2 regions of the Corynebacterium faecale genome follow, and region 1 is predicted to be linked to the other one. Evidence: predicted binding sites of a transcription regulator. Region 1 holds the regulator's gene; the other holds the start of a gene.

The links. The regulator LexA, encoded in region 1, represses DNA repair genes until DNA is damaged. The targets are predictions, from matches to a motif close to CGAACANNTGTTCG.
Region 2: CFAEC_RS04955 (HNH endonuclease signature motif containing protein) is a predicted target of LexA. The motif match lies at 947-960, and genes of this name have one in related genera.

Annotation. Positions count from the first base shown of each region.
Region 1 is NZ_CP047204.1:1,768,794-1,772,240, forward strand. Features, by position in the region: gene nrdR (transcriptional regulator NrdR) at 1-35, opposite strand, end outside; gene lexA (transcriptional repressor LexA) at 915-1,670, shown strand; gene sugR (transcriptional regulator SugR) at 1,977-2,756, shown strand; gene CFAEC_RS08095 (1-phosphofructokinase) at 2,753-3,447, shown strand, end outside.
Region 2 is NZ_CP047204.1:1,053,769-1,057,215, reverse strand. Features, by position in the region: gene CFAEC_RS04955 (HNH endonuclease signature motif containing protein) at 1-876, opposite strand, end outside; gene CFAEC_RS04950 (GtrA family protein) at 1,038-1,604, opposite strand; gene dapC (succinyldiaminopimelate transaminase) at 1,679-2,791, opposite strand; gene fdxA (ferredoxin) at 2,803-3,120, opposite strand; gene CFAEC_RS04935 (hypothetical protein) at 3,187-3,447, opposite strand, start outside.

The DNA.
Region 1 (3,447 bases):
TTGGAATGTCCGTGCTGGCAAAACGGGCAGTACATGTGGTGAGTTCCTTCCCTCCAGGTTTCCCGACAGCTCTGTCAGAGGGGGGCAAACCTGCCTGTCAGTGTAGGCCACCACGCCGTTACTGTTCCATCACCACCAGCGTCAGTTCATCTCTGATGATGTGACATCCACGCCCGCCAGCTGGGATTCACTAAAGGTGGGCAGTGGCTCCTCCTGCCCATGCTGGGCGAAGAGTATTCCGCCGAAGATCGCCAACCCGAATAAAGCCCCACCTGCCCACTGTTTCAGGTTCTCCGCAATCGAACGCGGAGAGTCATTCCCGTGCCCAGCCGAAGAATTCTCAACTGAACGGGCGTCTTTGACCTGGAAGCCTGTGTTCGATTGGTTAAAACTACGATTCCGGCGGCCCGCCTGGGTTTTGGAGATAACCCTATTCGAATCCCCTAGCGTTCGAATATGTACGGGATTCGCGCAGAACATCTCAGCCCGCCCACCAGCCCACACCGCTGCCGGGGGCACAACAACACCAGCCCGGACAACCCCGTTATCACTGCGTTCACCTGCGTCGATTGACATCACCATGACATTCTCCCATCCTTTTGCCCCGATTGTACGGTGCGGGCCTGACACAATCGAACATCATTATCGTTCAGGTGTTCGACTAGCTTCTACGTTCGATTTATATCACCGGGAGCGCCGGATGTCTATATCTGGGCCGAAAATGTCGAACACCCGTACCATTTCCGCAGGAGAGCATGTATGGTTAAGAAAAGCGAGATAGCGTCTGGTTCGAACACTCTGTTCCGCGTAACCGCACGGTTCCCCACCGTTGTGAAGCGCCGGGCAGACCGACGGCCAATGCATGACGGGCCCTTTATGCCCCTCAACCAACAACTGGAAGGACCTTAGTTATCATGACCACCGAGAAGACCTCCAAGGCCCGCGGCAGTCGTGGTAGCCGCACGGTGAAGATGCTTCCCAACGGCAAGCCAGATCCTGCGAGCCTGTCAGACAGGCAGCGGAGGATCCTGGAAGTCATCAGAGATGCTGTTGTCCTGAGGGGGTACCCGCCAAGCATCCGCGAGATCGGAGACGCTGCCGGCCTTCAATCAACCTCGTCGGTGGCCTATCAGCTGAAGGAGCTTGAGAAAAAGGGTTTCCTGCGTCGTGATCCCAACAAGCCCCGGGCCGTAGATGTCCGGCACCTTCCAGATACGGACAGCCGACCAAAGGTTGGCCCCAAGGTCAAAGCGAAGGCAACGGCCGGCGATGTTGCCAAGTCGGAACTCGCAGTAGGCGCTTCTCTGGTTCCCGTGGTGGGCAAGATCGCTGCAGGCAATCCCATCCTCGCGGAGCAGAATATCGAAGAGTACTACCCGCTCCCCTCGGACATCGTCGGTGATGGTGAGCTGTACATGCTCCAGGTGGTGGGTGAATCCATGAAGGACGCCGGAATCCTTGACGGTGACTGGGTGGTGGTGCGTTCCCAGCCCGTCGCCGAACAGGGCGAGTTCGTCGCCGCCATGATCGATGGTGAGGCTACCGTGAAGGAATTCCACAAGGACTCTTCGGGAATCTGGCTGCTTCCACATAATGATTCCTTCGCCCCGATACCAGGAGAAAACGCTGAGATCATGGGCAAGGTCGTCTCAGTGATGCGCAAGCTCTAGACAGCACCCCACCCACACACCCCGTTTGTGCTTCCGATCGGTTGTGCAAACGGGTTTTTCTCTAGCTGACCTATTTCGGGGGTGGTAAACCTTCTTCGTAAATCATCCTCACACTATTGGGTTTATTGTGGGTTTCTCATAGTCCGGGGCTTACTTTTGCATTGGTCCTGCCCGATCTAGTGTGATTTAGGCTTAGAGGGGCTACCTTCCCGCAACTTAAAGCAGGAATCGGACGTTGAATAGTGAAATAATAGAAACCAATATCGGACATATATCCGAAATGAACTTTTTGCTTTAAGGAGCGGCATGTACGCAGAGGAACGACGTCGTCAGATCGCCTCACTGACGGCGGTTGAAGGACGGGTCAACGTCACCGAACTTGCAGGCCGTTTCGATGTCACCGCTGAAACTATCCGCAGAGATCTGGCGGTTCTTGATCGGGAGGGCATCGTCCACCGTGTCCATGGAGGTGCGGTGGCCACCCAGTCGTTCCAGACCACCGAACTCAGCCTGGATACCCGGTTCCGCTCCGCATCGTCCGCAAAGTACTCGATTTCCAAGGCTGCCATGCAGTTCCTCCCGCCCGCACACGGGGGAATGTTCCTTGATGCGGGAACCACAGTGACTGCTCTGGCGGACCTGATCTCTGAGCACCCCAACGCCAATCAGTGGTCGATTGTGACCAACTGCCTACCCATAGCTCTCAGTCTGGCCAATGCCGGACTCGATGATGTTCAACTCCTGGGTGGAAGCGTCCGGGCGATCACGCAGGCGGTCGTGGGCGACACGGCGTTGCGCACCCTGGCACTCATGCGGGCTGATGTGGTGTTCATCGGGACGAACGCCCTGACACTCGATCATGGATTATCCACCGCCGATTCACAGGAGGCGGCCATGAAATCAGCGATGATCACCAATGCCCACAAGGTGGTTGTGTTGTGTGACTCCACCAAAATGGGCACGGACTACCTGGTCAGCTTCGGCTCGATCGATGATATTGATGTCGTGGTCACCGACTCCGCCGCACCGGAGAGTTTCGTGCAGCAGCTGCGGGAACGCGATGTAGAGGTTGTGATTGCAGAATGATCCTCACAGTCACTGCGAGTCCCTATCTTCTGAGCACCAACGATCTGGAGTCCACCATCGATATCGGTGGTGCCAATGCCATGAAGCAGGCGTCCACTGTCGCCGGAGGATTCGGTGCGGGTGTGGCCAACACCTTGTTTCTCGGGGGGCTGGAGACCCGCTCGATCTTTCCCTCTCCTGAGATATCCCATTATCTCCGGCTGGTGAAGGTGTCCGGCCTCCCCCACGAGTTCATTCAGGTCGCCGGCCCGATTCCGATGCATCTGACCATGCGCGATCCCGCGGGTAATGAAACGGAGTTCAAGGACTCCCCCATGCCGCTTGATGCCTCGCAGCTGGCCATGCTCCGGGACCTGGTGGTACGGCAGGCAGAAGAAGCCACCTGGGTGCTGTTGGGTGGTCAACTTCCCGCCATTGCGCCGGCAGCATGGTTCGTGGATGTGGTACGTTCCTTGACCCTGTACCACTCGAATGTGCGTGTGGCGATCGCAACAACCGGTGCTCCGCTGCGCGCGGTCATCCGCCAGCTGGCGGCCTCCCAGCCCGATCTGCTGTTCCTGACAGGTGAAGACCTGGAGGCCAGCTGCGGGATGGAACCCGGTGTGCTCAGGGCGGCATGGAGAGCCGGAGACAGCAGCATGGTCGTGGAAGCGGCCCGGACTGTGATCGCCAAGGGCATCTCCGAGCTGTT
Region 2 (3,447 bases), 720 kb from region 1:
GATCTGGCATTGATCAGCTGGCACCCTACACCCCGGCATCCTGCAGTGGCCATCACGCGCCCGCACATGGTTTGCCAGCCCCTCACTGGGCCGATAACCCTTCTCCACGGCGTTGGCGTGACAATCCAGGTCAACCACCCGGCTGGCGCCTTGGCAGTCCCAGTCGAAGTACCCCACCCCTGGCATCCAGGAGAGGCCGCCGTTCTGTGGCGTGTAGATGTTCTGAATGATCTTCACGGGTGCCTCACTGTCCAGAAAGGCCCTCAGGGCATCGACATTGGTCATGCCCTCCTCCCGGACCTTGGACAGTGCCTCTGCGAGGTGGTGACCATCAGTCGGGTTGATCCTGCCGCGGATATGGGCCATGCCGTTCTCGAAGCGTACGGTCAGATACTCCTGCGGAGCCCCCGGTTCCACCGCGGGTTCCTTCCCGAATGCAGGATCCAGCTCCTTGATCCACCTGGTGATCAGGCCTGCGAGATCGTGCGCCTGGATCATCACCTCATTGGCCACCCGTGGAGTCAACCGCTCAACGATGCGGCGATCCAGCTCCTCCCACAGTTCCTCCTCTGCGCGGGCAACAGCAGTCATGATCCTGGAGACGAAAGCCACGCTCAGTGGGTAATGCTTCTCCTGCAACGCCCGGAGTCTGGGCAGCTTGTCCATGGCGGCGACCGCATTGAGCCCGTTGTTGACCTCGGTGCGGTTCATGCCCGTCAGCCGCATCAGTTCGACGATGAGTGAGTCGGCGTCATGCGTGTCATCGTCGATCAACGTGAGCCACATCTGGTGTTCGGACATGTTCCTGTCGGCTATGACATGTGAGACCGGACTGGCCGGATCCTGGTGACTGAAGAAGACGTCAACGGTGATCATTATTCCCCCCTTTCGATAATGTGTTCCCCTCCATCCTCACCCGACCGCCACCCAAAAGCAAGGCTTTTATCAAACAAGTTTTCGATTATGTTTCACAGTCGACACCTGTGCAAAAAGAAAAAAGGGAGCCCTCAGGCTCCCTCTGGTTCAGTGCTTCCCCTCTACCGCGGATCAGACATGACAACAATCCTTGTCCTGGGCTTGCGGAAGGCCCAGTACTTGTTCACCAGGAAGTTCACGGGCATGGAGATCACGATGGAAATCACGAGCGCCCAGTAGAACTTGGTGCGGAATCCGGTGGAATCGTCAAAGATCTCAGAGGATAGTGCGATGGGCGAGCTGGGGTTCATCAGCAGGGTGGTCACAATCTGACTGACGATGAAAGCAACGAGGCCTGTCGCCAGAAAGGGGAAGAAACCGCGCCACCAGGACCGCATCTCCTTTGTCTTGAAGGTCCACATGCGGTTGAGCTGGTAGTTCCACGTATTGGCCACCAGGAAGGCGATGGTCATGAACACGTGATACCAGCGGATATTGAAGTCGGTACCCAGGAGATTCATGAAGGGATCGTGCTCGGAGATACCGCTCGTCCAGCCTGCGATTTTCTTCGCCAATGCAGCTACAAGGAGGTTTACCACGGTGCCGGAGCCACCCACCAACCCGAACTTCAGGAACTGTCGGGTCGTCCTTCGAAGGCGAGTTTCCCAGCCACGTTTTTCGGAACTCAACACGCCTCTTCCAATGTCAAAAAACAGTTTTAGGGATTCAATCCTAGCCCTTCGCGGGCGTGTTGATAAAACCGTCAGGAAAGGCGTGTGACAGCAGCCTCGATACGCTCGTCCACCTCAGTGAGGGCAACGCGGACATGAAGTGCGCCACGTGGACCATAGAAGTCACCGGGGGCGACCAGGATGCCGCGCTCGGCGAACCAGTCCACCGTGTCCCGGCAGGGCTCATCGCGGGTGGCCCAGAGGTAGAGACCAGCCTCGGAATTGTCGATGCGGAAACCCGCCCCGATCAGGGCCTTCATCAGCGCTAAACGACGACGTGCATACACCAGCTTCTGCCCCGCCTCCTGCAGATCATCATTGAGCGCGGCGATCATCGCCTGCTGGATGGCGTGGGGAACCATGAGACCCAGGTTCTTGCGTGCTTCGGTCAGCTCACCCACCAGGGAGGTGTCCCCCACGATGTATCCAGCGCGGTAGGAGGCCATGTTGGAGGTCTTGGACAGCGAGTGGATGGCCAACAGGTTGGTGTGGTCACCATCGCAGACCCGCGGGTCCAGGATGGAGACGGGCTCATTGTCATCATCCCAGCCCAGACCCAGGTAACATTCGTCCGCTGCGATGATCACGTCATTGTCCCGCGCCCATTCCACAACCTTGCGCAGGTGTGGAATACCCAGCACCTTGCCGGTCGGGTTGGACGGTGAATTGAGGAACATCAGTGACGGGACCTCGGGTCCCAGCTTCAGCAACGAATCCGAACGACGTACCCGCGCACCGGCGGCCACCGCGGCGACCTCATAGGTCGGATATGCGATCTCCGGGATCACCACGGTGTGCCCGGAGAGGCCGAGCATCGTGGGCAGGAGAGCGATCGCCTCCTTGGTGCCCACCACGGGGATCACGGAGGCGTCGACAAGCGCTGTCATGTTGTAGCGGCGCAGCAGCGCCGCGCGGATCGCAGACCGCAGTTCGGGGGTGCCGATGGTCTGCGGGTAACCGGAGAACCCCGCGGCCTCCGAAAGCGCGATCTGGATTCCGGGGGCGACCGGATCAACCGGGGTGCCAACCGACAGATTCACAATGCCATCCGGATGCGCACTCGCCTGTGCTTTCGCGGAGGCTAGTGAATCCCAGGGGAAGTCCGGGAGGATGGTGGCTAAGGGGGTGCGGGGTTTACGGGTCATGAATGTACAGATTAGGCCTGCGGGGGCAGCGCCGCGATCAGGGGGTGATCAAAGTCCTGCGGTCCGAGCTTCGCCGCGCCACCCGGGGAACCGAGATCGTCGAAGAAACCAACATTGGCATCGTTGTAGTCGAGCCACTCGTCTGGAACATCGTCCTCGTAGAAGATCGCCTCGACCGGACAGGCCGGCTCGCAGGCACCACAGTCGACGCACTCATCCGGGTGGATGTACAGCATGCGCTTGCCTTCGTAGATGCAGTCGACGGGGCACTCTTCAACGCAGGCACGGTCCAAGACGTCAACGCAGGGCTGTGCGATTGTATAGGTCATTGGTACTCGAAAACTCCTGGCTCGTTATAAATGGAAGAACATGACAATCCTAATGGCTTCATTATGCTACGTGCCCTTCATCAAGGGCCAAATCCCCCCGGCCAAACCAACAAAAAGTAGGAGCACGGAGCGGATGTTCGAGCCCACCAGTTGATCCCCCACCGCCAGGGGCCAGATGAGGAACAGGGCAAAGCCCAGGGTCCACACGAACAGGGGGATCGCAGCCACCGGCCTACTATCGGTCCACAGCATGGAAGTCCTGGTCAGGACCATATTGAAGAAGAACGCGATGATGATCGTGTACGGGAACGCCATGGCCATCCCCCC